DNA from 2 places in the uncultured Planococcus sp. genome. Region 2 is predicted to be linked to the other one. Evidence: a T-box and tRNA genes for the amino acid it is inferred to sense, from the RefSeq annotation. Region 2 holds a T-box; the other holds one or more tRNA genes.
The links. A T-box is a leader RNA that pairs with one kind of tRNA and senses whether it is charged. The one in region 2 lies ahead of Q0785_RS13100 (valine--tRNA ligase), so its partner is inferred to be a tRNA-Val.

Region 1 (15,098 bases), on a different contig from region 2:
ATCGACAGCGAGCTTTCAGATTGAACGCCATGAAACCTTTTCAACTGACGTATACTGCTGACGCCCAGAGCCTGCTCCGTGAAGCATTGGGGCAGTGGGGCATCTCCAAACGAACACTCGCTTCCGTAAAATACGGAGGCGGACAGATTTTAGTGAACGGTGCAGAAGTAACGGTCAGGCATGCCTTGGAAAAAGGTGATGCTGTGACCGTTATTTTTCCGAATGAAGAACATGGAAAAGGACTTGTGGCAGAAGACGGACAACTGGACATCGTCTATGAGGATGAGGCACTGCTGATCGTTGAAAAACCGCCTCTGCAAAATACGATCCCCTCCCGTGAACATCCTTTCGGCAGTCTGGCCAATATCGTTGCCAAGCATTTCAATGACCATGGCATTCCGTCGACTCTGCATATCGCGACCCGGTTGGACCGGGATACATCCGGGCTTGTATGTATCGCAAAAAACCGCCATATCCATCATATGATCTCCATGCAGCAGCAGGAGAAAAAGATGAAACGGCGGTATGAAGCGCTGGTGCATGGACAAATAGGCAAAGACGAATTTACCATAACCGCACCCATCGGACGGAAGAATCAGAGCATCATTGAACGGGAAGTCCGCAACGATGGCCAATTTGCAGAAACAGAAGTCCGTGTGCTCCGGCGACTGGAAGGCTACTCGCATATCAACCTGCAATTGAATACCGGCAGAACCCATCAGATCCGTGTCCATTTAGCCCATATCGGCCATCCATTGGTAGGGGACGATTTGTATGGCGGCAAGAGGGACCTATTGGAACGCCAGGCGCTCCATTGTACGGAATTGGAATTGTTCCACCCGGTTTCAGGAGACAAACTGTTCTTCAGCTCTTCATTGAATAAAGATATGCAGTCGCTCATTTAACTGTAGATGTGAAAGCGGTCGGGTTGATACGGCTGCAGGGAAGGGACAGAAACGATTTCTTTTTCAGGAAAGCGGAAAGCCGTCAAGGAACCGCCGAACACACAGCCGGTATCGATATTGACGGTGCGGTTGACGAAATAAGGTTCGGCTGTCGGTGTATGGCCATACACCACCCATTTTTGTCCTCTATAGGACTTGGCCCAATCCCGTCGGACAGGACGGCCATCAGCATGGAATCTTCCGGTGATGTCGCCATACAGGACAAATACTGCGATGCCTTTGCTGAGCGGTTTGCCGATCATTTCGGCTTTCAAGCCGGCATGGGCGACAATCAGGTCATTTTCAAGCTGTTGATAATGCGGCAGCTGTTCATAGAAATGGATATAGCGTTTTCGGAATTGCTGCCTTTCCGGTTTATGCAGCTGCTGCCATTCATCTACAGTCACCTCCAAGCCATGTGTCAGCTGGACATCGTTCCCTTTAAAGTAACGGAAAAGTTTATTGCAATGATTTCCAGGGGAATAGTAGAGGATGCCTGCGTCCTGCAACGCAAACAATAATCTCAGGACATTGAGGGACTCAGGGCCACGGTCCATGGCATCGCCGACAAAAGCAAGTTTCCGGTTTTCCGGATGGATGAACACATCGCCTTGCTTTTCGTAGCCTAAACGGGCAATGAGCTGCAGCAGCTCCTGATAGCAGCCGTGAATATCCCCGATAATATCGTATTTCATTTTACACACCTCTTTGTTTTGGAGTTTACTATACATAAGCATGGTGTAGCGTATAGACTACTATAGCAAGCAGAGAGAATCTTCGAAAGGAGGGAGTATACATGATGGAAGAAAAAGTAGTACGTGATGAAGAATTGAATGATGCATTGTTTACTGAATTGCTTATACGCGGAGATGTAAAAGAATTCCGCGATGAGTTTTTATCGCACCATCCATACGACCAGGCAAGTTTTTATGAAAAGGCGGATTCGGAGACCAGGCAATTGCTTTATCAGTATCTCTCTCCTAAAGAGATGGCGGATATTTTTGAAGCTATTGAATTGGATGATGATGACTACGAAGATCTCTTCCAAGAGATGGACGCGCGTTACGCCTCCGATCTATTATCCTATATGTATACGGATGACGCGGTCGATGTCTTAAACGAACTGAATAAAGAACAGGTCGCCAGTTACTTGACGATCATGGACAAAGAGTCTGCGCAGCAAATCAAGGACTTGCTGCATTACGAAGAGTATACTGCCGGTTCCATTATGACCACGGAATTTGTGGCGATACCGAAAAATTCAACGGTCCGGTCTGCGATGAATATTCTTCGCAATGCGGCTCCGAATGCGGAAACCATTTACTATGTTTTTGTCATCGATGACGATAAAAAACTGTCTGGCATCGTGACATTGCGTGACTTGATCCTTGCAGAAGAAGACACGCTGATCAAATCGATTATGAATGACCGTGTTGTCAGCGTCTCTGTCAGTGAAGATCAGGAAGAAGTGGCACGGATGATCAAGGATTACGATTTCCTGGCCTTGCCGGTTGTCGATTTCCAGCATCATCTGCTCGGCATCATCACGGTCGATGACATCATTGACGTGCTGGAAGAAGAAGCATCGGACGATTACTCCAAACTGGCAGCCGTTTCTGATATGGATACGTTTGACAAAGGATCGTTCACTGCGGCAAAAAAACGTTTGCCGTGGTTGATCCTGTTGACTTTCCTCGGCATGCTGACCGCCAATTTGATGGGAATGTTCGAAGCGACACTGGATCAGGTGGCCTTGCTTGCTGTCTTTATTCCGCTGATTGCCGGAATGGCCGGAAACAGTGGTACCCAGGCTTTGGCTGTAGCAGTTCGAGGAATCGCAACAGGCGATATCGAAGAGCAAAGCAAAATGAAGCTGTTGTTCCGGGAAGCCGGGACGGGGCTGATTACCGGTATTGTCTGCGGTATTGTCGTCGTTGGTCTGGTTTACTTCTGGAAAGGCGAATTGCTGATCGGCGTATTGGTCGGAACGGCTGTTTCAAGTTCCATTTTTGTAGCAACATTGGCCGGTTCGTTCATCCCATTATTGATCCACCGGATGAAAATCGACCCCGCTGTTGCTTCAGGCCCTTTTATCACCACTTTAAACGATATCATTTCGATTTTGATTTATTTAGGCTTAGCGACTACGTTCCTGAGCAGCCTCTAGAAAAGTGCGAATTGCACTTTTCTTTTTTGTGATGTATTATTAGTACCAGGTAATAATAACAGACGCAGGAGGAATGGACATGTCAATATCATTAAAAGGAAAGACTTTCGTCATTATGGGAGTAGCCAACAAGCGGAGCATTGCTTGGGGGATCGCACGTTCTTTGGATCAATCGGGTGCAAACCTGATTTTTACGTATGCAGGTGAACGTTTTGAAAAATCTGTCCGCGATTTGGTAGCGACGCTCGATGGCAACCACGAACTGATTTTGCCGTGTGACGTGACGAACGACGAAGCTGTAGCGGAATGCTTTACAGCCATTAAAGAGCAGGTGGGAACCATCCACGGACTGGCACATTGCATCGCCTTTGCGAAGAACGAGGAATTGGCCGGTGATTTTTCGGATACATCAAGAGACGGGTTCCTATTGGCACAAAATATCAGCGCCTATTCATTGACCAATATCGCGAAAAATGCAAAGCCATTGATGACAGAAGGCGGCAGTATTGTAGCGTTGACGTATATCGGCGGCGAACGCGTAATGCCGAATTACAATGTCATGGGTGTAGCAAAAGCTTCTCTCGAAATGTCGGTTCGTTACTTGGCGGCAGATCTTGGAAGACTCGGCATCCGGGTCAATGCGATTTCTTCGGGTCCGATACGTACCCTATCATCAAAAGGGGTCAGCGATTTCAATTCAATCCTGCATGAAATCGAAGAAAAAGCACCATTGCGCCGCAATACCACTCCTGAAGAAGTGGGCGATACGGCTGCTTTCCTTTTCAGTGACATGTCGCGCGGCATCACAGGCGAAACCATCCATGTAGACAGCGGATACCACATCCTTTAAAAACACCAAAAAGCAGATCAGCCGATTTATCGGTTGATCTGCTTTTTGATTTAGACTATTATCCGGCAACGACTTTCTCCATCGATTTGTGGGGAATACCGGCGTCCATGAATTCATCGGATGTGATTTCATAGCCAAGCTTTTCATAGAAGGCAAGTGCATGGGTCTGGGCATTCAATTTCAGTCTGAATAGCCCATGTGCTCGTGCATATTCTTCCATCTCGTTCATCATCATGACTCCGATCTGTTGTCCACGGTATTCGGAAAGTACGCATACGCGCTCAACTTTGCCAAGTCCTGACTCCACTTCACGGATGCGTCCGGCAGCAATTGGCTGCGCAAGCTGATAGCCGACGAAATGGATTGCGCTGTCATCGTATTCATCCATTTCAATGTGGATCGGAACTTGCTGTTCCTCTACAAAAACTTTTCTGCGGACATCGAAAGCCTGTTCTTTTTCTAATTGGTTTTCAGCAATTTTTACTTTCAGCACTTACTGATCATCTCCAGTTAATCGGAATGTCTCGTACACGGTCCATGAACCATCTTCCAATTGATAGAGCAGGTGTATACGGTCAATGATTTCTTCATGTTCGATGCCGGCCATTTTTAGTTGGCCATAAACATCGGCGTGTTCTGTATCGGACAACTTCTGTCCAATGGTGATGTGGGGTACGAAAGAATGTTTCGGCATACCGCCGAAGAAATCTGAATGCAGGTCTTCGTGCAAGTCAGTAATTTCAGCATTCGGTTCCACTTTGAAGTACAGGGTATTGGTAACCGGAGAAAACGTGCTGACACGCGTAGCGTGCAATTTGAACGGTTTTTGTCGCTTGGCGATATTCTGCATTTCTGCTGCCACATCTTTTATTTTAGATGCATCCGCCTCAAATGGATCTTTCAATGTCATATGAGGGGTAATCAGTTCATAATGCGGATCATAACGTTTCCGGTACGAATTGGCGAGATCCTGCAATTTTTTTGAAGGAAAAGCTGCAACTCCATATTTCATCCTAACGACCTCCTTGTCTGTAATAACCATTTCTATCCTAGTGCCAATTATGCCCTGGAGCACCACGCAGCCTCTACATGCCGAAGTTCTGAATCAATGCACGCCGCAAATCGGGCTGCCAATGTCTCCAAGTGTGGTCTCCTTCAAATTCTTCATAAAAGATCGAAAACCCTTTATTTTTCATTAAATTATTTAATTTCCGGTTTGGTCCGACAAAATCCTCGGTTCCGCCGTTGCTTAGTTTGACAGCTGTTTCTTCCTTTCCGATGACGTGATAAACGGTAAAGGAATTGGCTGATTTAAATGCTTCCACTGCTGTAAGCATTTCATCTCCCACTTTAGGTGATTGCAGGATGACGCGGCCGAAAATGTTAGGATATTTCAAAGCAGCCATTAAAGACACGGTCGCTGCAAGCGAATCCCCGATTAATGCACGGCCCATGCCTACTTGATAGGTCGGGTATTTTTCGTCCAGGAAGGGAACCAGTTCATGCGCCAGAAAACGCAGATAGGCACCATGCTGTTCGCCGGTCGGTTCGTATTTTTTGTTCCGGTCAGCTACGCTTTTGTAAGGAACACCGATCACGATGATGTTTTCGATTTCCTGATTTTCCAATAGCTCATCCACCACTCGTGGAATTCGCCCCAGTTGAAAATAGTCTTTGCCGTCAGAAGCGATGACCAGCGTATATTTATATAAGGGCGAGAAATTGGAAGGAAGATAGACAAGCAATTGCATGTCTTCTTGAAGTTCCTTGCTGTAGATGGATAAATCTTCTACCTTTCCAGTAGTCATTGATAGGCCTCCTCTAGGGTTTTGTAAGAAAATTGTACCATAATGAATCGACAAGGTATAATGGGAAAAGAACACCAATTATATAGAGGGAAGGGGTTTTTGATATGGATGGCGGAAGATTTCGAGTACACTCAGACGACGTGACAAAAGCAACGCACGAAGCACTGGAGCGCAGAGGAGTCACCAATGAAGACATAGCCAAAATTGTCCTGGATATGCAGCTGCCTTTCAATGAGGGGCTGAAGATTGAACATTGCATGGAATCGGTCGAAAGTGTTTTGCGTAAACGCGAAATGCAGCACGCCCTTCTGGTAGGGATTGAATTGGATGAATTGGCAGAGCAGGGGAAATTATCCCGACCGCTCCAACAGATCGTGGGATCGGATGAAGGGCTCTTCGGGGTCGATGAAATGATCGGGCTGGGAGCAGTTTTAACATACGGCAGCATCGCCGTGACCACATTTGGCCACTTGGACAAAAACAAAACAGGCATTATCCATAACCTGGATACAAAATACGGCGGCCAGGTCCATACATTCCTCGATGATTTAGTAGCAAGCGTCGCGGCGTGTGCATCCGCCCGCATTGCCCACCGGACACGTGATCTTGAAGAGCAGGGCAGAACATTTGAAGATCTCGCTCCAGAAGACACGACTCCCGAAACCCATGTAGAAGGCGCTGAAACGTGAGGAGTTATCTAAATGTTCCCGCTGTAAGCGCTTGTATTTACTGAAATGCATTGAAACTAGTAAGAAAGACATGCTATTATGAAGGTGGAACATGGAATACTATTTGAAAAAAGGGAGGTCACTTTATGTTGAAAAAGAAATTTGGTTTATTTGCTGCTGTAACTCTTGCAGGATCTGTATTTTTGGCAGGTTGCGGAGATGATGCAGCTACTACAGAACCCGAAGGAGAAGGCGAAGGCGGGGCTTCTGATCCTGAATTCCTCAGCATCCTGACAGGCGGAACGACAGGAACTTATTATCCACTTGGCGGCGCAATGGCGACGATCATTGAAAACGAAACAGGCTTGGATACCACGGCTGAAGTTTCGCAGGCTTCTGCTGCGAACATGACGGCACTTGCCGATGGCGCTGCACAGATCGCATTCGTGCAGACGGATACAGCTTTCTATGCTGCTGAAGGATCGAACATGTTCGAAGGCGAAGTGATCGATACTGTTTCTGCAATCGGTGCACTTTATCCGGAGACGATTCAATTGGTTACGACTGCGGATTCCGGTATTGCTTCTTTTGATGACTTGGCAGGCAAAAGCATCTCTGTCGGTGCTCCTGGATCCGGGACTTATATTAACGCTGAACAATTATTGGAAATCCACGGTATGACAATGGAAGATATCGATGCACAGAACCTTGACTTCGGTGAGTCGCAGGAAAGTCTGCAATCAGGCCAGATTGACGCGGCATTCATCACTGCAGGAACTCCGACTGGCGCAGTCGAAAGCCTTGGAGCTACTTCAGACGTTGTCATTGTCCCTGTAGAGCAGGATAAAGCTGACGAACTGATCGAGAAATATCCATATTATGCCCATGACGTTGTACCATCCGGCATCTACGGCTTGACTGAGGAAGTTCCAACTGTCTCTGTTCTCGCGATGCTAGTGGTCCAGAACGACCTTTCGGAAGATCTTGTCTACGATATCACGAAAGCGATCTACGAAAACACAGATCAAATCCAGCATGCAAAAGCTGAATTTATCAAAGCTGAAACGGCTCTTGATGGAATCGGAATCGATATCCACCCAGGAGCTCAGAAGTATTTCGACGAAGTAAATTAATTGAATGAGCGATTAACTGACGGTAAAGCGTGAGCTCTGCCGTCAGTTCTTTGTTTTAAAGATGGAGGAGAATGGTCTATGCAGTTTCTCCGGATGCAGAAATTTCTTCCTTTACTGATTGCCCTCATCTTAATCGGCTCCTTAATCGCATTCTTCCCTTTCCATAAGCATTATGTATTTATCGATAATCAGACTGAAGAAACAGCGGCTTATCTACCGGTGGAAAGTCCGTATTTCCAAATAAGGTATACGCATTCAATCCATCTGTCGGAAGTCATCGAGAGCTACAAAGTAATGGAAAACAATGAGCTGATGATGACAGAGCTTGAATACGAAGATTTTAATATTGGCATGCCTTCAAATGCAGGAGAAGGAGAGACCTTTGTCGAAAAAGACGGGAAATACTTTATCAAGAACATGACAAGGAAAGTTCCTGAGTTCCGGCTGTTTGTAGGGGATGTTGATGCGGGATTGTCATTTGTTACAAAAGGGCACCAGATGGATTTGAAAAAAACGCTTGAAAGAGGTAAGTCGTATACTTTTCGGGTAGAGCGCTTATCCCTATTTCAACTAAGAAAAGGAGTGAGATTTGATGAGCGATAAGTTGCCTCCAGAAGAACGCGAACAGCAAAAGCTTCCACCAGAGGATGAATCCTACATCTCAGAAGAAAAACAGAAAGAAATCCTGCAAAGATATGATCCCGAATCCAATACACGGGATTTAAGCGGAATCATTAAACATGTGGTCTTTTTCGGATTATTGGCATTTGCTCTATTCCAGCTTTATACGGCAATTTTTGGTCAATACACCGCCTATATTCAGCGGTCGATTCACTTAGGATTTGCTTTATCCCTGATCTATCTATTATTCCCTGCCAGAAAACGTAAAGGAAACCGCCTTAAAGTTGCCTGGTACGATTATATCCTGGCCTTGCTGTCGATCGGCGTAGCTGCCTATTGGCCGATTATGTATGACGATTTGGTGTTCCGTCTGGGGCGGGTCACTGAATTGGACTTGATCGTCGGTGTTTTAGCGATCCTGCTGACACTTGAAGCGACAAGGCGTGCAGTGGGAATGCCGATTACGGTCATTGCCAGTTTGTTTTTGGCCTATTCCTTTTTCGGTCCTTATTTCCCAGGGTTCCTGCGCCATAGAGGACAAGATCTGGACTCAGTCGTTCAGTTGATGTTCTATACCACGGATGGAATATTGGGGACACCGATCGGCGTATCGGCGACTTTCATCTTCACCTTCCTGTTATTCGGCTCCTTCCTGGTGAAAACAGGAGTCGGACAGTACTTTAATGACTTGGCTGTATCCCTGGCCGGGAATTTAACGGGTGGACCGGCAAAGGTAGCTATTTTCTCAAGTGCCCTGCAGGGAACCATTTCCGGAAGTTCTGTTGCCAATGTTGTTACATCGGGTTCTTATACGATTCCGATGATGAAAAAATTAGGCTATAAAAAAGAATTTGCCGGCGGGGTGGAGGCGGCAGCTTCCACCGGCGGTCAGTTGATGCCACCGATTATGGGGGCAGCAGCCTTCCTGATGGTGGAATTTATCGGGGGAGTGACTTACTGGGAAATTGCCAAAGCAGCCGCAATACCGGCTCTTTTATATTTCACAGGGGTTTGGATCATGACCCATTTCGAAGCCAAGCGAATCGGCTTGAAGGGCCTTTCACCGGAAGAAATGCCGGACCGCAAGGAAGTCTTGAAAAAGATTTACCTGCTCCTGCCGATTGTTGCGATCATCTTCTTCCTGTTGATTGGTATTCCGACTATGCAAGCAGCGCTTTACGGGATTCTGCTGACGATTTTTGTCAGTGCTTTCAATAAAGAAACACGCTTGAATTTCAAAGACATCATCTTAGCATTGGTTGACGGTGCTCGGACTGCACTTGCTGTTGCAGCAGCAACAGCGGCAGCAGGGATCATCGTCGGGGTCGTTGTAAAGACCGGCCTTGGTTTAAGTTTGGCAAATGGACTGGTTTCCGCTTCAGGCGGAAATATCCTGCTGACCCTATTCTTCACGATGCTGGCAGCGATTGTCCTGGGTATGGGATCACCGACAACTGCCAACTATGTCATTACCTCTACGATAGCGGCACCAGCCATCATCACTTTGTTGATGATAGATGAGCCGGTTGGAGCAGCGGTACCGCTTGTGGTCGCTTTATCTGCCCATTTATTCGTATTTTACTTCGGAATCATCGCCGATATCACCCCTCCGGTTGCTTTAGCAGCATTTGCGGCTTCAGGAATCTCGGGTGGTGAGCCGATACGGACTGGTTTCATCGCGGCTAAACTGGCGATAGCAGCGTTCATCATTCCGTATATGTTCGTTTTGTCACCAGCCCTTCTGATGATCGACACGACCTGGCCTGAGCTGATTTGGGTATTAATCACCGCCATTACAGGCATGATTGCTATTGGCGCCGGATTGATCGGCTATTGGTACCGGAAGCTCAACTGGCTCGAGCGTGTCCTGACATTTGCAACCGGTTTGGCTTTGATTTATCCGGAAGGCTTGTCTGATACGATTGGCGCTGTCGCATTTGTGATTCTGTTCGGAATCCAATGGCTGGCACGCGATAAAAAACCTGCTAAAACAGCAGAAGCATAATTGAACACAAAACCGGCCGGGCATTAGCCCGGCCGGTTTTGTGTTTTTTTATCATAAGAAAAATATGAAAAAAACGAAAAAAGCCATCACCCGAAGGCGATGACTTTTTCAAAGCAAACTTTGTTCCTAAAGCTTGCAGTGGGTTTGGCACCCAATGATTCCTGCAGGGCGGAAACGGTTTCTGTCCTGTTTTCCGTTGCGCTGATAAGAACGATGGATGTCAAATCTCTTACTTGGACTATCATAATACGCGATCAGCCAAATGTAAAGTTGTTAGAAAATTCGTTGATTCAGGCTGCAATTCTTCTGTACAAACTGAAGGCCAACCATCCCCGGGTTGATTGAAGTGAAAACAGCAGAATAGCCTCGGAAAAGCGGATTCTGTTCCGCTTCGAACTAAATAAAACAAAGACCGGAATTTTTATTTTCGCAAAAAGGATTGCCGTTGTCATACTGGTGGTATAGAATAAGAACATACGTTCCCTTTAGGGAGGTGGCGACGATGAAGGGTCATGAACTGCCGGAACGCTCCATATTCTGTATCGACATGCGCGGATTTTATGCCAGTGTTTCTGCGGTCGAACTGGGATTGGATCCACTGGAAGTCTGTCTTGCGGTTGTCGGGAATCAGGAGCGGAAAGGAAGTGTGGTTTTAGCTGCTTCACCGATGATGAAAGAGCGTTTTGGTGTGAGGACCGGCACGCGGCTTTTTGAAATCCCCAATCATCCGGACATCTTGCTGATTGAACCGAAAATGAAGCTGTATTTGGAGAAGTCCATGGCCATCACTGAACTACTGGGGACTTATGTGCCAAAAGAGTCGATTCATATCTATAGTGTGGACGAAAGTTTCATTGAACTTACAGGCACTGAAAAGTTATGGGGATCGCCTGAACTCACCATGCGCCGCATCCAGCAGAAGTTGTTGGATAGCTTCAAACTGCCTTCCTCAGTCGGCGGAGGGCCAAACATGCTGATGGCGAAGCTGGCCCTGGATCTGGAAGCGAAGGAAACGGGTTTTGCCTATTGGACATATGCTGATGTGGCAGCGAAGTTATGGCCTGTTGCGCCTCTGCGGAGAATGTGGGGCATCGGATCACAAACAGAAAAGACCTTGAACAGCATGGGCATCTTTTGTGTGGGGGATTTGGCCAGTGCGGATGTCTCCCTGCTGGAAGAACGGTTCGGGATACTGGGCAATCAGCTGCACCAGCACGCGAATGGCATCGACTTATCGGATCTGGGGTCTCCTTTGATAGAGGGGCAGGTCAGTTATGGAAAAGGACAGATTCTGTATCAGGATTACATAGAAGAAAAAGACATCATGACGATCATTCTGGAAATGTGCGAAGACGTAGCGATGCGGACGCGCCAAGCCCGCCGTGCAGGGCGGACCATACATTTAGGTATCACATACAGCAAGACTGCTTTCGGTGGGGGCTTTTCCCGCTCGCGCTCTATTGAAGAAGCGACAAATGACACCTTGATGATTTATCAGGTCTGCCAGGCGATTTTCAGAGAACATTTCCAGCACAAACCCGTCCGGCAGATTTCATTGTCCATCAGCAACTTGGAAGAAGAATCATCGATGCAGTTAAGCCTTTTTGATGAACGGAAGTTCGAAAACAGAAGTCTTGGAACAGCCATGGACAACATACGGAAAAAGTACGGCTATTCGGCGATTTACCGGGGTATATCGGGTACACAGGCAGGCACAGCCATAGCGCGGACGAAACTGATCGGCGGGCACAATAAAGAGTAAGGGGAGTGGTCCGATGAAGCGCAATAAATATTTAAAGACCGTAGGCGACATCAAAGACCGTGGAAAGATCAAATGGACAGCTTTAATGCTGCCGGAACATGTCGAAATGATCCGGGAGTGGTACGAAAAAGACGAAAAGGTGCTGAAACCCGACTTGAACGAATACGACCTGCAGCTGCTCCAGGAGGAGATGGACATCGCACTGAAACGCCAATGCGAAGTCCTTATCCACAGCTGGAAGGACGGCGTGATCCATGAGCATAGGGGGACGATTGAAGGCATCGATGCAAGAAGCCGCATGTTGATTTACGGAAATCAAGTTGAAAAGCACAGGCTGCCGATGGATGAAGTGGTTTCGATTGTGACGGTTGAATGAAAAGAATTGAGGGCAGATTAGTAGAGGAATTTAAAAAAGGGATGATGAAATGAAGCGGTTAAATTTGTATTTCTTTGGCGAAGAGAGCATAAGCTTTCAAGATGGGTTCTATTTCTATGGTGGTATTTTACTGATCGTCCTATTATTGTTTTTAATTTAATAGTGGTCCGTTGGTTTTTCAGCTTGCTGTCTGCAGCTTGATGGAATATTGGACATAAAAAAACCGCGTAGCCAATGAGGCTGCGCGGTTTTTCAATCTAACACGTATGATTCCTACTGGGCTCGAACCAGCGACCTCTACCCTGTCAAGGTAGCGCTCTCCCAGCTGAGCTAAGGAATCTCAATTTCCAGGACAAATATAAGTATAGCTTGTCCACGGAAAAAGTCAATAGTTTTTGAAGAAGAAAAATACGATCTGCCTTTTATCAGGCATCCGGGCGGAAGAAAGCTGGATAAAGAGCCTCTGTCCTATTGGCCAACACCCCGGAAGCCGGCATCTTGTGCTTCTTGTTCAGTGCAGAACCATTCTTCGGGATTGGTTTGCTCGTAGGAGGAATCGCTCGGCAAGTGATAGATTTTATTGCCGCTGCGGTTGATGTTTCCTTTGATCTCGCAATCGCCTTCAGTCGGTTCTTCAGTAGCAGGACTGTTATTATTTCCGGTTGAACCTTGCCCGAATGCATCTGCGTTGAAGCCCCGGTCAGTGGAATAGTTTTCGTACTGCCAAATGCCTGCTTCCTTGTCTCGCGCAATTTGTTCGGCTTTCTCGAAGTCATCGAGGTAGCGTGTATTTGGAGGGAAAACATAGGCGACTCTGGCAAGTCCGGATTCAATCATCTGTTCCTGTACGCTTTCGCCGTCCACATAAATATAGGCCAGCAAGCGGTCGTAATCGTCGAAGCGGTCGCCGACGTCGAATTCGATCGATACATCGCCCGATTCGATCAGCCGTTTGTTTTCTTCAGTAGCTTCTTTGCCGAGAGGCTGTTCGCCCAGGCGCGGATGATTGGTTTCCGGTGTATCCATCAACAGGTAGCGGACGGTCACTTCTTCGCCTTCATAGATGATTTTGATGGTATCGCCATCAATGACCTGTGTCACTTCGACATCGATCTGGTCGGTCGTGCCGGCGGTGTCCGTCGTCTCCAACATGCTGCAGCCTGAGAGAAAGAATAGAGCCAGTAATATAAGTTTCAATTTCATAAGGATCCCTGCTTTCGTTTCCTCATCATTATATGGAATAGTGGGCTTTGTGGCAATCAGACAGCTGGTTATTGGGCTTTGCCCGAGAGCAGTCTTCCTGAAAATTTGCATAGTAAAACGCCTCTTTCAATCATAAATTGAACAAGGCGTTTTTATGTATGGCAGCGGCAATAGTCGTCTATAGGCTTCAGCAATTAAAGTGCTGGCTCCGTTTGCTGTGCAGCTTCGCCGTAATACAAGATGGATTCTTCGGTAAGGCTTTCGAGCTTTTCTTTATTGACCCCAACTTCCAATTCTCCTGTAAAAATAGGTTCCCACCAATTCGGTTGTTTATTCATCATATTCCCTCCTCAGATAGTAATGGTATTGTTTGACTATTCTATACCCCCAAAGGTTACACTAATAAACAAACAGCGTAAAAAAAGCCGGAAGGCCTTAAAAGGAGAGATTCTAAATGATTTCAATAGGCATCATTGGAGCGGGAATTGTCGGCGAACGGATCATTAAACAGATTCAGCAGGAAGACCATATACAGATCAGAACAGTCTACGACCAACAGACGGAACGGCTCACACAAATCAGCGAAACCTACGGAATTCCGATGGCGAAATCAGTGGAGGAAGTTCTCCATTCGGATATCAACTGGGTCTATATTGCGACACCGCCAGCTTTTCATGCCGAAATCGCTGAACTTGCCGCCAGTGCTGGAATCAATATCCTATGTGAAAAACCATTGGCACATAATGTGGAAGGCGGCGAAATGATGGCAGCTGCCGCGCAGGATAATCGCATCCAAACGGCTATGCATTTTCCGCTGATGTATAAACCGGCAGTCCGCGAAATGGCCAAGCGCATCAAGAGCGGCCATATCGGAAAAATAGTCCGGATTGAATTACAGACTTTTTTCCCCGATTGGCCAAGGTTGTGGCAGCAGAATCCATGGATCGGGTCGAGAGCTCAGGGCGGATTTGTCCGTGAAGTCTTTCCCCATTATTTTCAATTGATGAACCGGCTTTTCGGTGACTTATCGTTTACTTCCCATTACATCAGCTATCCGGAAGAAATTGATAGATGTGAAACCGGATTGATCGCCCATGGACTGACCCGCGACCGGATTCCTTTCCTCGTAACAGGAATAAGCGGTATCGGACAAAAAGAGTTGCTCCAGTTCAAGGTTTACGGCGAGCAAGGGGTTCTGACTCTAGAGAACTGGTCAGATCTTTACGAATCGTTAAAAGGCGAAGACCGCCAATTGATCAATGAATTTGAAGATGTGCCATCGCTTTTTGAGGAAATGAATAATCAATCGACTCTTTTGGTCAATTTTGAAGAAGGACTGATCGTCCAACGCTATATCGATCATTTATTGACTGAGTGAGTGTTCATTTTTTGAATCAGAGGCCTTAATTGGTATAATGAAGAAACTTGAAGGAGGTTGGAAAATGAATTTTACAGCAACTGACGTGGAACAGATGATTGAAGAACAACGCACATATTTTTATACAGGTGACACAAAATCAAGAGAGTTTCGGATTGAGCAATTGCATCGGTTAAAAAAGGT
Region 2 (15,098 bases):
TACTCGACGGGGTCTTCGACGGTGATGATGTTGACTTCCTCGGAATTCAGCTTGTTCAGCGCCGCATACAATGTCGACGATTTCCCTGAACCCGTCGGCCCGGAAATGAGGATGATGCCATTCGGTTTGTCGATTTCGCGCATAAAGCGTTCCATATTGACGTCGTTAAAACCAAGTTTCGAGATGTCGGTGAGGTTTTGGCTCAAGTCCAAAATCCGCATGACGATCTTTTCGCCGAACACGGTCGGGAGAGACGATACACGCAGATCAATGGCACGGAAATCGACCGTGGTCTTGATCCGGCCATCCTGCGGAATGCGGTTTTCCGTGATGTCCAGGTTCGCCAAAATCTTGATGCGTGCCGTGATCATCTGCTGCATGGTCTTCGGCAGGATCCGCTCAGTGCGGAGGGTGCCGTCGATCCGGTAACGCACCAGGATGCGGTTTTCCTGCGGGTCAAAATGGACGTCGCTGGCTTTTTGCGAAACGGCGTTCGACAGGATCTGGTTGACCAGCCGGACAATCGGCGCATCCAGGTCGTTCAATTCACTTTGCTGCTCTTCTGCCATCTGCGGCAATTCTTCCAACAACTCATCATACGATTCTTCATCGTAGTATTTCGCAATGGTTTTGACGATGTCTTCTTTTGAAGCGATCGTCGGTTCGATCTGGAAGCCGGTCGTCAGCCGAAGATCATCAATGGTGATGAAATCTGTCGGGTCATTCATGGCAATAAACAGCCGGTCGCCTTCGGTTTTAAGCGGCACCAGCAGTTTGCGCTTGGCGAACTCTTTCGGCACCACATTGAACAGCATCGGATCGAACGGATAGCGGAACAGCGAGACATGTGGAATGCCGAGCTGCACTTCCAGTGTTTCGATCAATTGCTGCTCGGTGATGATGCCGCGCTGGAGTAAGGCATCACCCAACTTCTGATCGTTCTGTTTGCCGTTCAGCGTTTCCTGTAAATCCGCTTGTGTCAATAACCCTTGTTCGACTAAGATGTCGCCTAACCTTCTTCTGACAATCGCCATTTCGATCTCTCCTTCCTTGCACTTACTCTGTTACGATCTTGCCGCCTTTATCATAGACCGGTTTTTCATCGGCTTTATCCGGATCTTTTGCCGGGCCAGTTGGTGCCGGCACATCGTGTTCGCCGTCTCCGTCCTTATCGATAAAGCCCGGCTGGCCGGTTGTCGGAACTTCCGGAGTAACTGTGCCGTCGTGGACACCATCGCCATTCGCATCAATAAAGCCTGGTTGGCCGACTGTTGGAACGGTCGGCATTGCGGTTGTTCCGTCATGGACGCCGTCCCCATCGGCATCGACAAAGCCCGGTTGTCCGGAAGTCGGCGGTGTTGTCGGACCATCATGGATCCCATCGCCATCCGCATCAACAAAGCCCGGTTGTCCCGCTATAGGCGTCGTGGTGGTTCCGTCATGGATGCCGTCTCCATTGGCATCGATGAATCCAGGTTCACCGGCGACGGGCACTGTAGCTTCCGGCGCTGCAGGCTGCGTGAGTGGATAGACTTCCACACGATGGACTGGCGGATAGAAATCATTCGATACCGTCTCCACTTCCAATGGTTCATCATCTTCCAGAATCGTCCGGATGACATTCAGCCGCTTGCCGGACAATCCTGTTTCTTCGACTTTATTGCCACTCGTGACAAATGCACTGTATTGCTTGATCAAGCGCGGCTGGATATCCGTTTCTTCCGTAATGCCGATCGCGTAGGAATAGACGAACGGATAACCGCTGATGGATGCGTTCACTGAATCGCTGGATTTCGACAGATTCAACGTGAACGAACTGTCATTCGGATTGGTGAAGACAAAGTCGATTGCAAGCTGGCGGTTGATCGCCGCTTCCTGTCCAAGCGGAATCGAAGCGGGAACCTGTGAACCGATGCTGCGTTCATCTATTTGGAAATTGGTCTGCAGCAAAGCGCCATAGATGGCTGAAGCGATTTGCGTCAGCTCCCCATCACTGATATCTGTCAGCGGAAGCTCCGCAATAAATTCAAGAAATGAAAACTGTGTTCCCGGCGCTAATTGGATGCCGTCTAAGGCATCGATGACCGTTGAACTGTCGAGGCTTGAGAAACTTGCTGGAAATACCACATCCGACACTTTTTCACGGGATAAGCTGAGGCTGTCATCGCTGATCGCTACATTCGTTTTTGTCTGCCCTACCTGGAGTGCTGTTTCCAGCTTCTCATTGATAGCTTCTACGTCTGCTCCCGAAAAAGCGGCGACGGGGAAATGCTCGGCTAAGAACGCCCCGGTTGTATCCGGCGACAGCTGGAAAACAAAGCCGTTCTGCGAACCGGTCTCTGCACTGCCCACTGTTTCATCGAGTAAAATCTGCGCATTTTCCAGTGGGTACTGTTCTGTTGCATCCTGGTAAGTGACATGCAGTTCAGCATCTGCGCGCCAAGTTTCTGACTGGCCGGCAAACAGCATTTTCGCTGAGGCCACTTCCATATTGGAAACATCGGTCGTGCCGATATACGTGTTGTCGCCGAATTCCTCTGTCGGAAACAGCCAGTTATCCACAGCATAAGCGCCCGCATTGGTCGCTCCGAATACGAATAGCGCTAAGCCGAAAACGGCTGCAAAAGTCAATCCAAATAATTTATTGTCCACGGGTAATCTCCTCTCGATCGGCATCAATCGACTGCATACCGAACGGTTTCGGCTTTTGGGCTGGTTCTGCAGCAACAGGCGTTTCTTCTGTTGTCGCCAAATAGGTTTTGGTGTTTTTCTGCTTCTGCTCGCGGCGCTCTTCCATCAGGCGCTGCTTTTCGTTTTGCTCTTTTTCGACCAGCTTCATGAAGATGAAAGCGGCCAGAAACGACACACCCAGCAATGCCAAAGCCACTATGTACCAGGCATAAGCTCCCTGCATCAGTATCGCAATCCCGGCAGCGGCAAGTCCGCCTCCGGCAATGGTCATCCGCTTAGCGAGCGGAACCTGTTTGAAAAGTAGATAAGTAAGCGGCAAAACCACTGCCGCCAGAATGATGAAAATCAGTATGCGTATCATGTAGATCCTCCTGTTTGGTAAACTATCTTTTAATATTTGATCTCCATCTCAATTTCAGTATCAATCGGATTCGGTACCGAGACGTCTAATGGTTGTGTGCTCGTGTTTTTGAGAGTTACGCCGCAATTTTCCAAAAAAGTTGAGTACGTGTCTTCACGTTGAACAAAAAGATCGGTCATCTTATGTGTAACTTTGTCGATTGTAACGGTTCGATCTACATTATTCACAGTTTTCAATTCAAAAAACTTGTCTTTATCTGTTGAAAAATAAGATAGAGCCCCACTTTCCGAAAACTCGATTTCCTGTGCCAGTCGCTTCAGGTCATCACTGTCAATCCGGTCGATATCCAGGCAAAGCCTTGAATAGTTGGAAATTTCAATATGGTTTTTCCAATCTATATTTGCTATTTTCGATGTTCCATTAATCGTGTCATACCCAAGGATGAGAAAATTGGTATAGTACATATTTTTGATATTGACATCCACTGTCAGCTCTTTGACGATGATTGTTTGTTTAACTCCATTTTTCCCCAGATTAATCAGGTTATTTCCGGCATCCAACTTACCATTGATGATAAGGTTGGCATTAATAAGGTTATTCATATTGTTGGATGCGGCAGCATCATTTTCCTGAACCACCAAATTGATGCCTTCGAAATTTAAGTTATTGCAGTTATTATTACAAACATAATTACCGAAATCATTGGTATAAACCCGAAAATCGGCAGGATCGAAATTTAATGCCTTGATTTTTTGAATAAAAATATTTAATTTCTCTCCGGATGCTGCTGCACATTCATAAGGAGCTGTAGCTGTCTTATCAACAACGCTCTGCAGAAGATCAGCGCAGGAACGAGTCGGTGGAATCAATGTAAATATTTTTTCATAAGTCAAATCTTCATCTTTTGTAACTAGAATTGTATCCACTTTGATGGATTCTTCGGCATTTAGAAAACTCTCAGGTATTTTCACATAAAATTTTGCAGTCAAATGCTTTAAAACTTTATCTGAAGAGCCTTGGGACGTAATATCGGTAGAGCCTTCGACCACCATATCAATCTTGATGGATGCTACTTCTTTTTTGTCTGGAGAGGCTGATTCGACATCAGCTAAGTCAGCGTTCAACTTTGTCGCAGTCACATCAGACACCGAATAATCGATTTCCTCAGCAGAAAAAGGAACTGTTTTAACTCCTATTCGGTCATGAAGCTCTTTTACTTTAGCTAGGATGCGCTCAATGTATAATGTTTTCATTTCATCATCAATATTACTTTCCCATTGGTCTCGTTCGAATTCCGTATCACAAGCCGTGCCAAGAGGATATTTAATACACTCAATCAACGAATTCAGCTTAAGTTGCGTCTGATCACTCATTTCTTGCTTAAGCATTTTGAGCTCCCGCTCAAAATCCGAAGTGAAGTAAAGTGTTCCCATTTCCGCAGCTGCCACTGCTTGATTGGTAACATCGATTGTCTGTTCCTGTCTTGCATGGTTCATAGACCCGGCGATAAAAGTTGCGGATATGCCCATAAATAAAACTACAACCAATAACACGATCAATAAAGCGTAGCCTTGCTGATGTTTAAGATGCTTCATTTTCCAGCCCCCTCTTATACATGCCAGTAATGATTCTAGTCAAGACTGTATCGATAGAGATCGTTGTTTTTCCTGAAATGAGCTTTAAGTTGATTGCAGTATTCTGTTCTTTTGGCAAGATGATAACTTCGGTAAAAGGTGCTCCCGTATAAACGGACCCATTGATGGCTGTTTCTTCATAGTTATAGGTTTTATCCAGGACTCTTTCGAAAGAACCGCAACCTTCATCATCAAAGCAGGTTTTCAATACAAGCTGTCCATTTTCAAAACCAAGCGAGTAACTATCACTTTTTCTATGGGCAGATGCTAGTTTCGCGATAATCAAATTAGCATCCTGTTGGATTTGGGTTTTTGAAGTTTCAACTACACTATGCTTAAAGCCAATCGACATTGCCGTCCACGCAACGCCAGCGATGAGGGAAACCAGAACGAGCGCTGCAAGAAGTTCGACCAAGGTTATTCCTTTTTCGTTTTTTTTCATATCAATCAGCCTTCTTTTCGATGACAAATTTAATATATGAATAAGTTTCGCTGCTGACGCGGCTGCCTTCATAAACCTTCAGATGGATTTTATGCAGTTGCGCCAAGCTCGGATCATGACATTTCAAACTATTTTCATCTTCTTCCAGAAAGGGCTGACAGCTGAGGTAAATGTCAGCTTCATAGCGATAATCATCCACTTTTACATAACGAATAAAATCAGGGTTCGGAGCAATTTCAGCATAGCCGGCTGCGGGCATTTTGACACTTAGTACTGCTTTGAAATCTTCATATATAGAAGGATCGGCCAGGTCACGTTCTCCTTGCCACTCTGCTGCTCCGACTATACTAGCCATCTCCTGCCTTGCCAGGTTCATGGTATCCAGTTTGGTTTCTGTTTTTGCATTAAATAAGGTCATTTGAGGGAAGATGGACATAATGCCGACGAACAGGATGCCTAATATGACTACCGCTGCCAATACTTCGACTAAGGTTAATCCTTTATCATTCATACTCATCGGCTTCGCCTCCTCAAACATACATGAATATATCCCTTTTTATTCCTATTAAAAGAAACTTTTTATCTAAACATTAACTTAGCTACATTATTACATTCTTTCCGCCCCGTTGAACAGTGTTTTATCATGAACTTCAAAATTTATTGTTAAAAATAACAATAAAACTCTTTTCAAAATAGGAAAAAAGACTACAGCAGGGAGTAATCCCTGCTGTAGCCTTATTTTGAGTATGCTGCGACTTTATTCCGCCCAGCTTGTTTTGCTCCGATATACAACGCGCGGTCCGCATTCCGGATCAATGCCATCCCTTCATCGCTGTCATCCGGCGCCGTGGATACCCCGATGCTCAAGGTGATGTGGACAATCTGTTGTCCACGGTCGTCTCCCAGATCGCTCTTAATGAGGAATTCATGTTTTTCGATGCGTCTGCGCAAGTTTTCAGCGAGCAGCATGGCCAAGTCTTTGCTGTAGTCCGTGAGCAATACTACAAATTCTTCACCGCCATAACGAGCGATGGTTCCTTCTTCACCAATTTCCTCTGTAAGGATAGCAGCCAGTTGAACCAAAATATCATTGCCGCTTTGGTGGCCGTAACGGTCATTGATGCTCTTGAAATGATCGATGTCCATCATGATCAGCGACAGCTGCTCCAGCTTGCCTTTATGCATTTCTGCGATGCAGCTTTCCAGACTTTCATCCAAATAGCGGTAATTGTATAATTTGGTCAGTCCACAACGTTCGCTTTTCGCGATGACTTTTTGCATATAGCTGGTTTTTTCCAGCGATACGGCAAAATAGGTACTGAGGATTTCTAAGATCTGCAGCTGGTGTTTAGCGAAAGCGTATCTCTTTTTCGACGCCAGCACCAGGACGCCTTCTGTTTTGTTATTGCGGGCAATCGGCGTAGCCATCAGACTTTCTGTATCTTTTGGAAGATTTCCCGTGATCAGGTCCTGCCACTGGCTTTTTTCATCATAGATGTAAGAGTCGTTGGTGACGATCACTTTTCCTGCAATTCCTCTATTATAAGGAATCGATGCAATTTCACGCGGCTGCAGTTGATTGTTTTCGTAAATCCGCAGCATCTGTTGTTGGCCATCCCGGTAATCGATGACATAGGCATATTCGACTTTGAACATCTTGGCGACCTGCACGACAAATTGATCGAGCACTTCATTGGTCTCCAAACGATCTGCAAGCTGATGGCCAATGGCTCCAGCTCTTTTCAAGTCAATGTTCACCTGTTCCGAGCTGGTGAACTTCTTCATGACAGCGGCCATGATGAAAAATGGAACGCCCAGTAAAACGAGTGCCGGAATCCCGATATACGATTCGAACATGTACAAGGCAATGGCAAATGGGAAGATCACCAACATCAATACAAAGTCCCAAATGGCATCGATGGAAAAGAATTTGCTGCGATTGCCGGTCGTATAATCATATAACTTATAGATGACTTGGTTGCTGAGAACAGATACTACCTGAAAAACCAATCCGTAAACGATGACATGCGTCAGCTCCAATGATCCGATCTGGCCTCCGGCACCTATGTAAGCCAGTCCGGCAATCAAGGAAACCAGGAAAAACATCAGTGAGTTGAATGGAATCCGCAGCGATTGTTCTTCATTCGTCCGGATTCGGTACAGCACAATCAACATGGAGGCTTGGGAAACCAGCATTTCGATAAAAAGGCCATACTTCAGGAACAAGGCCACCGTCACCCATTGCACCAAAAAAGTCGAAGCGCCGTTGATGTTCATCGGCATCAAGCTCATCAATACAAAAAACAGCACATACGCCAGTAAATTCCACGGGTCGGCTACAGATGGCGGGAAGAAATGATAAACAATAACCAGGCCTGCCGGAACAATTAAAGCCCATAGGCACCAAAGAATTTTTTTACGTGTAAAATTACTCCCCATACCATCTCCCCTTTCTGAAACAAATTAAATGATGTTCACGCTATTCAACTACTATGCTTGATAATGCTGAAAAAAGGATTTTGCGGTATTTCGCAATAAAACGAGAAGATGCAGAGAACCTGTGACTATAGTCTCTTCTTCTTCTTTATATACAGGTAATATATCACATAAATTTGTAATTGTCTTTCTTTTGCTTTTACTTTCTTCATATAATATTTTGGCTGGCAATGCACGTTCATTGTCAAAATCAACAAAGGTGAAATGATCGCTGACCGTTTCCAGCTTACGCAGGGCACTTACATAATCCTTGTCTTTGAATATCCCCATGACGATGTGGACCGGCCGCTCCGGAAATGTTTCATTTATCGTCGCAACCAATGCATCAATGCTCGCTTCGTTATGGGCGCCGTCAAAAATGACTCCTGGATAGACTTCTTCAAACCGGTACGCAAGCGTTGCGGATTCAAGGCCGAGCAGCGCTTTGTCTTCATTGAAATCCAACCTAAGAAGTTCTTTCGCAGCTTCTATTGCCAATGAGGCATTTTTTTGCTGATGCGGCCCTTTTAACTTCAATGGAACATCAATATCCTGGTTAGGGCATATCACTTCGGCGTGAAGACGGTCAGCCGTTTCCAGAACGATTTTCATAGCCGGATTCGGCAGCTCGCCGATGACGATAGGCTTCCATTTCTTTATGATGCCGGCCTTGTGGCGGGCAATTTCTTCTATTGTATTCCCTAGGAAATGAGTATGGTCGATGGCGATCGATGGAATGATGGCAATTTCGGAATCGATGACATTGGTGCTGTCGAGCGCTCCTCCCATGCCTGCTTCGATGATGGCAAAATCGGGCGATTGTTCCTGGAAAACGACGAATGCCGCAGCCGTCAAAAGCTCAAAATCAGTCAAAGGTGTTTTTAAGCGGCTCAAGCGTTCCATTACTTGGCTAAGTTCAGCCGGACTGACGGGCTCCCCGTTGATCTGGATTTGATCGTGAAGATCTTCAATGCAGGGCGAATAGAAATTTCCCACGCGATAACCATGCGCTTGGAGGATTGCTGACAGGAACGCAGCTGTTGATCCTTTGCCATTGGTTCCTGCTAAATGAATGAACCTGCCGCTTTGATGAGGATTCCCCAGCTCTTCCAGTGCAGCCGTTATGGCCTCCAGTCCCGGATGGATGGATGAATCTGTATGTATATTCCATTTGCTTTTGTATTGTTCAAGTCCAATTATCATAAGAAGCCTCTTTTCCGCGGTAAACATGATACACTTTTTGAGTATGATTATAGCACGAAGGTGGAATGGATATGACGAGTTGTTGGGTTATTTACAACGGAAGCCTGGTTTCCGATAAGTTTGCAGACCAAGCCAGGCTTGTCGCTGAAGCTGCAGAAAGAGCCGGCATCGCCGTAACGATCAAGAAAAACTACGAAACCGTGATGGATTTATCAGTTAACTTCAGTATACCTGATTTTGCAATATTATTGGATAAAGATATCTTGCTTGGATATTTTTTGAAGAGTCGAGGCGTACCGGTCTATAACGACCCTTCCGTCATCGATTTATGTGATAATAAAGCCACACAATACGTCCAGCTGGCTGCAGAAGGCTTGCCGATGCCACGAACGATTGTCGCGCCGAAAGTCTACCCGAATTTCTCCATTATGGATTCCGGTTATTTCGAAGAGATCATCGACCGGCTGAAGCTGCCGATGATCATCAAGGAAGGCCATGGCTCATTCGGCATGAAGGTCTACTTGATCGAAACCGAAGAGCAGTTCTACGAAAAAGTCGACAGTCTTCGAGGCATCGATTTTGTATTTCAGGAGTTCATCGCTACGAGCCGCGGCCGTGACATCCGCGTCAATATTGTCGGCGGAAAGATTGTCGCTGCCATGTACCGCCATTCGGACACCGATTTCCGCGCCAACATCACCAATGGCGGCGTAGCTTCACCCATCGAACTGACCGCAGCCCAGCAGGAACTCGCACTCGCAGCCGCTCAGGCAGTCGGTGCAACTTTCGCCGGAGTCGATTTGCTGTTCGGTGAAAACGAAGAACCACTGGTTTGTGAAGTGAATGCCGCTGCCCATATCCGCAACATCTTGAATGTCACGGGAGTCAATGTCGCAGATGCCATGATCGCTTATATATTGGAGGACTTAACATGAAACTTCTCTACGAAACGGATGATGCCGAACGCAACTATGGATTTATCGAAGAATTGCAGCGCTTTGGCGAGTTCGAGCTGATCAAATGGGATGACTGGAGCGAAAATGGCCAAGCAATGCTTGTGGATAAGTTGCAGGGTGAAACTGTCCTGTTCCGCGCACGTCGACCTGAAGCTGCCCGTTTTTTGGAAGACCACGGAATCCATCTGGTGAACCGGGCCGAGGTCAATCGCATCGCCAATGATAAATGGCAAAGCTACCAGTTGTTCCTGCTGATCGGTGTACAAGCAATCCCGACCTACCGGGAAGCGATGGAATTTCCGTGCATCGCCAAAACGGCTGACGGCCATGGCGGTTCGGAGGTATGGCTCGTTGATAAGGCTAAAGACATTCCAACCGCCGCTTCCCCACTTGTTTTTCAGCCGGTGGTCGAACACCAGTCAGATGTCCGCGCCTACGTCATCGGCACAGAACTCGTCGGTGCCGTCAAACGCAGTTCTAAGGATTCCTTCAAGGCCAATTACTCGCTCGGTGGAAACATTGAGAAGTACGTACTTAGCGCTGCGCAGGAAAAAGACGTCCTGAGAATCGCCCGCGCCTTGAACAGCGACTATATCGGCATCGACTTTCTGCTGCTCGAAGACGGAAGGCACGTGTTCAATGAAATCGAAGATCCCGTCGGCGCCCGCTCCTTTTACGAGACGCATGAAGAAAACATCGCCGAGCTATTAGTTGAGCATATGCGGAAACTTGAAAAACATGCACCATATCGTCAGGAAGATCGGCCGAAGTAGGTAGTCAGAAATCATAAAATCGCTTTGGTCGCATAGGGCCGAGTTCCTAAAGTAAGAGTTATAAAACTCCTGCTTCTGCATCGCTTCGCTAGCTTCGAAGCTAAGAGAATAAGCGAATTCGAAGTGCGTATTTAGTTTCCACGTCTATATACCAAATTTAGAGCTATGTAAGTTTAACTGCAGAATGACTTTTTTATTCATTATGTTCTTTCTTCTAAGAATTCTTTAGCTGTTAACAAATAAAAATTTATATTATTCTTCTTAAATAATAGGATATGGAGCAAACTAGCGGAGACTCCCGTGGGAGCAGCGCAGCGATATATATGAAATCCACTTGGGCGCTAAGCCCAAGTTAGTTCGGCGCAAGCCCATAGGAAAGCGGAGCTGGTTTGCGGAACATCCCTATAAAACACAAAAACCGCTCTCCCATCCGGGAAAGCGGTTTTTCTTATTCTTACAGGTTCTGCAATTCTACAATGCGTTTTTCAACCGTTGCGTGTTTTTCCACGTAATCGGCTTGCTTCGCACGTTCTTCTGCAACAACGGCTTCAGGTGCTTTGGAAACAAAGCGTTCATTCGACAACTTACCGCTGACGAGTTTCACTTCTTTCGCCCATTTTTCCAGTTCCTTGTTCAGACGCGCAAGCTCTGCATCGATATCGATCAAGCCTTCAAGCGGCATGAACAACTCAGCACCGGACACGACAGCTGACATCGACTTTTCAGGAGCTTCGATGTTTTGGCCGATCGTCAATGTTTCCGGGTTGCAGAAACGTTCGATGTACGCTGCGTTCGCTTCAAGTACGGCATGCGTATTCGCGTCTTTCGCTGAAATCGTCAATGGCACTTTCTTGCTCATCGGCGACTGCACTTCCGCACGGATGGTCCGTACGGAACGGATGACATCCATCAACAGCTTCATGCTTGAAGACTGGCTTTGGTCCGTCAGGGAATCATCCACTGTCGGCCATGCGGCGATTGTGATCGATTCGCCTTGATGCGGCAGGTTCTGCCAGATTTCTTCCGTGATGAACGGCATGAACGGATGCAATAGGCGCATCGTGTTATCCAGTACATAGGCAAGAACCGAACGCGTCATTTTCTTCGCTTCTTCGTCTTCGCCGTATAATGGCAATTTTGACATTTCGATGTACCAGTCACAGAAATCGTCCCAGATGAAGTTGTAGAGCGAGCGTCCCACTTCACCGAATTCATAGCGTTCTGCAAGTTCCGTCACCTGTTCGATGGTTTCATTCAAACGGGTCAGGATCCATGAATCCGCTACGGATTTCTTGCCGGACAAATCGATTTGGTCGTACGTCATGCCTTCCATATTCATCAACGCGAAACGGGAAGCGTTCCAGATTTTATTGGCAAAGTTCCAAACGGACTCGACTTTGTCGTTCGAATAGCGGAGATCCTGGCCAGGTGATGAGGCGGTCGCCAGGAAGTAGCGCAGCGAATCCGCTCCGTATTCCGAAATGACATCCATCGGATCGACGCCGTTGCCGAGCGATTTGGACATTTTACGTCCTTCCGCGTCACGTACAAGACCATGGATCAACACGTCTTTAAACGGTTTTTCACCAGTGAATTCAAGCGCCTGGAAAATCATGCGGGATACCCAGAAATTGATGATATCGTAACCCGTAACCAAAGCATCGGTCGGATAGTAGCGGCTCAAATCATCGTTTTCTTCCGGCCAGCCGAGTGTCGAGAACGGCCATAGGGCAGATGAGAACCACGTATCCAGAACGTCTTCATCCTGCGTCCAGTTTTCAGCGTCAGCCGGTGCTTCATGACCTACGTAGATTTCGCCTGTTTCGTTATGGTACCAGGCTGGAATCTGATGTCCCCACCAAAGTTGGCGCGAAATACACCAGTCGCGGATGTTTTCCATCCAGTGCAGGTACGTCTTCTCGAAGCGATCCGGTACGAAGTTGACGCCCGCATCTGTTTTCTGCGCTTCCACCGAAGCCGCAGCTAAAGGCTTCATGTCAACGAACCATTGTGTCGACAGGTAAGGCTCAACAACTGCCCCGCTGCGTTCTGAATGGCCAACGGAATGCAGGTGCTCTTCGATTTTGAATAGAACATCCATGTCCTGCAGGTCTTTGATGATCTGCTTGCGGCATTCGAAGCGGTCAAGCCCCTCGTATTTGCCGGCGTTTTCGTTCATCGAACCGTCTTCGTGCATGATCAGGACGCGTTCAAGGTTATGGCGATTGCCGATTTCAAAGTCATTCGGGTCATGGGCAGGTGTGATTTTAACAGCGCCGCTTCCGAATTCCATATCCACATAGTCGTCCGCAACAATTTCCATTTCACGGCCGATGATCGGGAGGATGACTTTTTTGCCGATCAAATGCTGGTAGCGCTCGTCTTTCGGGTGAACCGCTACGGCTGTATCGCCAAGCATCGTTTCCGGACGGGTAGTCGCGATTTCAATGTGGCCGCTGCCGTCTGCTAGCGGATAACGCATATGATAGAACGCACCTTGTACGTCTTTGTAGATAACTTCAATATCGGAAATGGCGGTTTTCGTCGCCGGATCCCAGTTGATGATGTACTTGCCGCGGTAGATCAGTTTTTTCTCGTATAATTTTACAAAAACTTCACGAACCGCTTTTGACAATCCATCATCCAACGTGAAACGCTCACGGGAATAATCGAGGCCTAGGCCCAATTTTGACCATTGCTCACGGATATGGCCAGCGTACTGGTCTTTCCATTTCCATGATTCTTCAAGAAATGCTTCGCGGCCCAAATCGTAGCGTGAACGCCCTTCTTCTTTCAGTTTGCCTTCCACTTTCGCCTGCGTCGCGATGCCGGCATGGTCCATTCCTGGAAGCCAAAGTGCGTCAAAGCCCTGCATGCGTTTCATGCGTGTCATGATGTCCTGCAAAGTTGTATCCCAGGCATGCCCTAAATGCAGCTTGCCAGTAACGTTCGGCGGGGGAATCACAATGGTATACGGCGTTTTGCCGCTTTCCGGTTTCGCTTCGAAGAATTTGTTGTTGACCCACCAATCGTAACGCCCTTTTTCAATCGATTGCGGATCGTACTTGGTCGACATCTGTTCAGTCATTGGAATTCCTCCTCTAATTTCTGGCACAACGCAAAAAACTCCTGTCGTCTGTAAAGGACGAAGGAGTTTTTCGCGGTACCACCTTTATACACAGGTCCATTTTCAGACCTGGCTCTCAAGTTTCATAACGGATGTTAAGTCCGGTTCCCGCTACTCTGTTCACGGCAACTGCTCCAAGGTGACATTCAAATATGTGTCCATGAAAGCCTCTCACCAATCAGCCTTCTCTCTGAAATGCACGCACATTCTACTATCCTCTTCAACGCATGATTATCTAATTACCCTTATTGTACTCAATATCCGCTTTTAGCGTCAAGTTTTTTTACAATGAATGACACAAGCGGCGCCGCCACCAGCAGGATGAAGAACAAACGAAACAGCTGGAAGCCGGTGATGAGTGCCACATCTCCTCCAACGGCGAGCGCCGTGATCGCCATTTCCGCGATGCCGCCGGGTGCTGCACTTAAGAAGAAGTCGAGGAATATGTATTCCGGCAGCCAAGCCGTTAACACGAAGGCTATCAAGACAGTAAAGCCGATCAGCAGGATATTATTCAAAACAATCGCAGCACCCAAACGGAACGTCAGCTTATCGCCGATCCCTTCCATCTGCAAGCCGAGATTCGCTCCGATACACACTTGTGCGCTCGCAATCAACCAGTACGGCATATCGATCAGGACATCGCCTGAAACAGTCTGTACGGCGGCCAGGGTCAGTATAGGCGCCAGCAGTTCAGCAGCCGGAAAGCCGATTTTTTTCATGCCGGCGTAAAGCGCCCATCCGACAACGAACGCCATAACGAATAACAGCGGGGAAAACGCAAAAAGCCGCTGCTCCATTTCTCCTGCGCCTCTGCCGTTCAGAAAAATCGTCAGGAACGGCACAATGGTCACTACCATGAAAATCCGGATCGTTTGCATCATCGTCACGACGGTGATGTTCGCTGACTTGACGTCTTCCGCAATAACCACCATTTGTGCCAAGCCGCCGGGGATCGATCCAAGCAAACTGGTCGCCAGGCTTTCATGGACCATGCGCTTGAACAACAAGCCGAGCCCAATCGACAGCGCCACGACCGATACCGTCATGAACGCCATGTACGGCAAATCCACCACCATCAACAGCACTGCATCCCGCGTAAACGAGGAACCGATCTGCACGCCGAGCATCACCAGCCCCACTGTCCGCAGAATTTTTGGCCAGTATAAAGGAATTTTCGTAAATTGATTGACCAACAGCAACGCGAACATCGGCCCAAGCAGCCAAGGCAGAAACATCCCGACCGCTTCAAACACCGCTCCCGCTGCCGCCGCTATGAGCGCGGTCACTCCAAATGCCCTCACCATCATCCCTCCTTTTTCCAAGCGCTGTTAGTTCTTTCTATGTTACACGAAAGACCTCCATTCGTGGGCAGTAGATGTTATCCACCCGCAGTCTTTCTATTAATCATTAACCGAAAAAAAAGCGCTGGAGCA

Region 1: it encodes a tRNA-Val, which carries the amino acid that the T-box ahead of Q0785_RS13100 (valine--tRNA ligase) is inferred to sense. The anticodon was not compared.

The regions. Positions count from the first base shown of each region.
Region 1 is NZ_CANMXD010000003.1:164,439-179,536, reverse strand. Features, by position in the region: gene Q0785_RS05490 (NAD kinase) at 1-24, shown strand, start outside; gene Q0785_RS05485 (RluA family pseudouridine synthase) at 30-905, shown strand; gene prpE (bis(5'-nucleosyl)-tetraphosphatase PrpE) at 902-1,639, opposite strand; gene mgtE (magnesium transporter) at 1,741-3,111, shown strand; gene fabI (enoyl-ACP reductase FabI) at 3,191-3,961, shown strand; gene Q0785_RS05465 (GNAT family N-acetyltransferase) at 4,020-4,454, opposite strand; gene Q0785_RS05460 (YjcG family protein) at 4,455-4,973, opposite strand; gene Q0785_RS05455 (alpha/beta hydrolase-fold protein) at 5,047-5,769, opposite strand; gene Q0785_RS05450 (phosphatidylglycerophosphatase A) at 5,874-6,458, shown strand; gene Q0785_RS05445 (TAXI family TRAP transporter solute-binding subunit) at 6,584-7,570, shown strand; gene Q0785_RS05440 (DUF1850 domain-containing protein) at 7,649-8,173, shown strand; gene Q0785_RS05435 (TRAP transporter permease) at 8,163-10,196, shown strand; gene Q0785_RS05430 (UV damage repair protein UvrX) at 10,699-11,958, shown strand; gene Q0785_RS05425 (YolD-like family protein) at 11,972-12,334, shown strand; tRNA gene Q0785_RS05420 (tRNA-Val) at 12,602-12,674, opposite strand; gene Q0785_RS05415 (thermonuclease family protein) at 12,803-13,537, opposite strand; gene Q0785_RS05410 (hypothetical protein) at 13,732-13,875, opposite strand; gene Q0785_RS05405 (Gfo/Idh/MocA family oxidoreductase) at 13,992-14,915, shown strand; gene Q0785_RS05400 (aldehyde dehydrogenase) at 14,980-15,098, shown strand, end outside.
Region 2 is NZ_CANMXD010000008.1:126,092-141,189, forward strand. Features, by position in the region: gene Q0785_RS13050 (ATPase, T2SS/T4P/T4SS family) at 1-1,034, opposite strand, end outside; gene Q0785_RS13055 (VanW family protein) at 1,057-2,652, opposite strand; gene Q0785_RS13060 (hypothetical protein) at 2,642-3,052, opposite strand; gene Q0785_RS13065 (hypothetical protein) at 3,082-4,647, opposite strand; gene Q0785_RS13070 (prepilin-type N-terminal cleavage/methylation domain-containing protein) at 4,634-5,128, opposite strand; gene Q0785_RS13075 (type II secretion system protein) at 5,130-5,645, opposite strand; gene Q0785_RS13080 (sensor domain-containing diguanylate cyclase) at 5,864-7,567, opposite strand; gene Q0785_RS13085 (folylpolyglutamate synthase/dihydrofolate synthase family protein) at 7,619-8,806, opposite strand; gene Q0785_RS13090 (RimK family alpha-L-glutamate ligase) at 8,878-9,741, shown strand; gene Q0785_RS13095 (alpha-L-glutamate ligase) at 9,738-10,535, shown strand; gene Q0785_RS13100 (valine--tRNA ligase) at 10,990-13,623, opposite strand; T-box leader at 13,674-13,895, opposite strand; gene Q0785_RS13105 (AbrB family transcriptional regulator) at 13,917-14,969, opposite strand.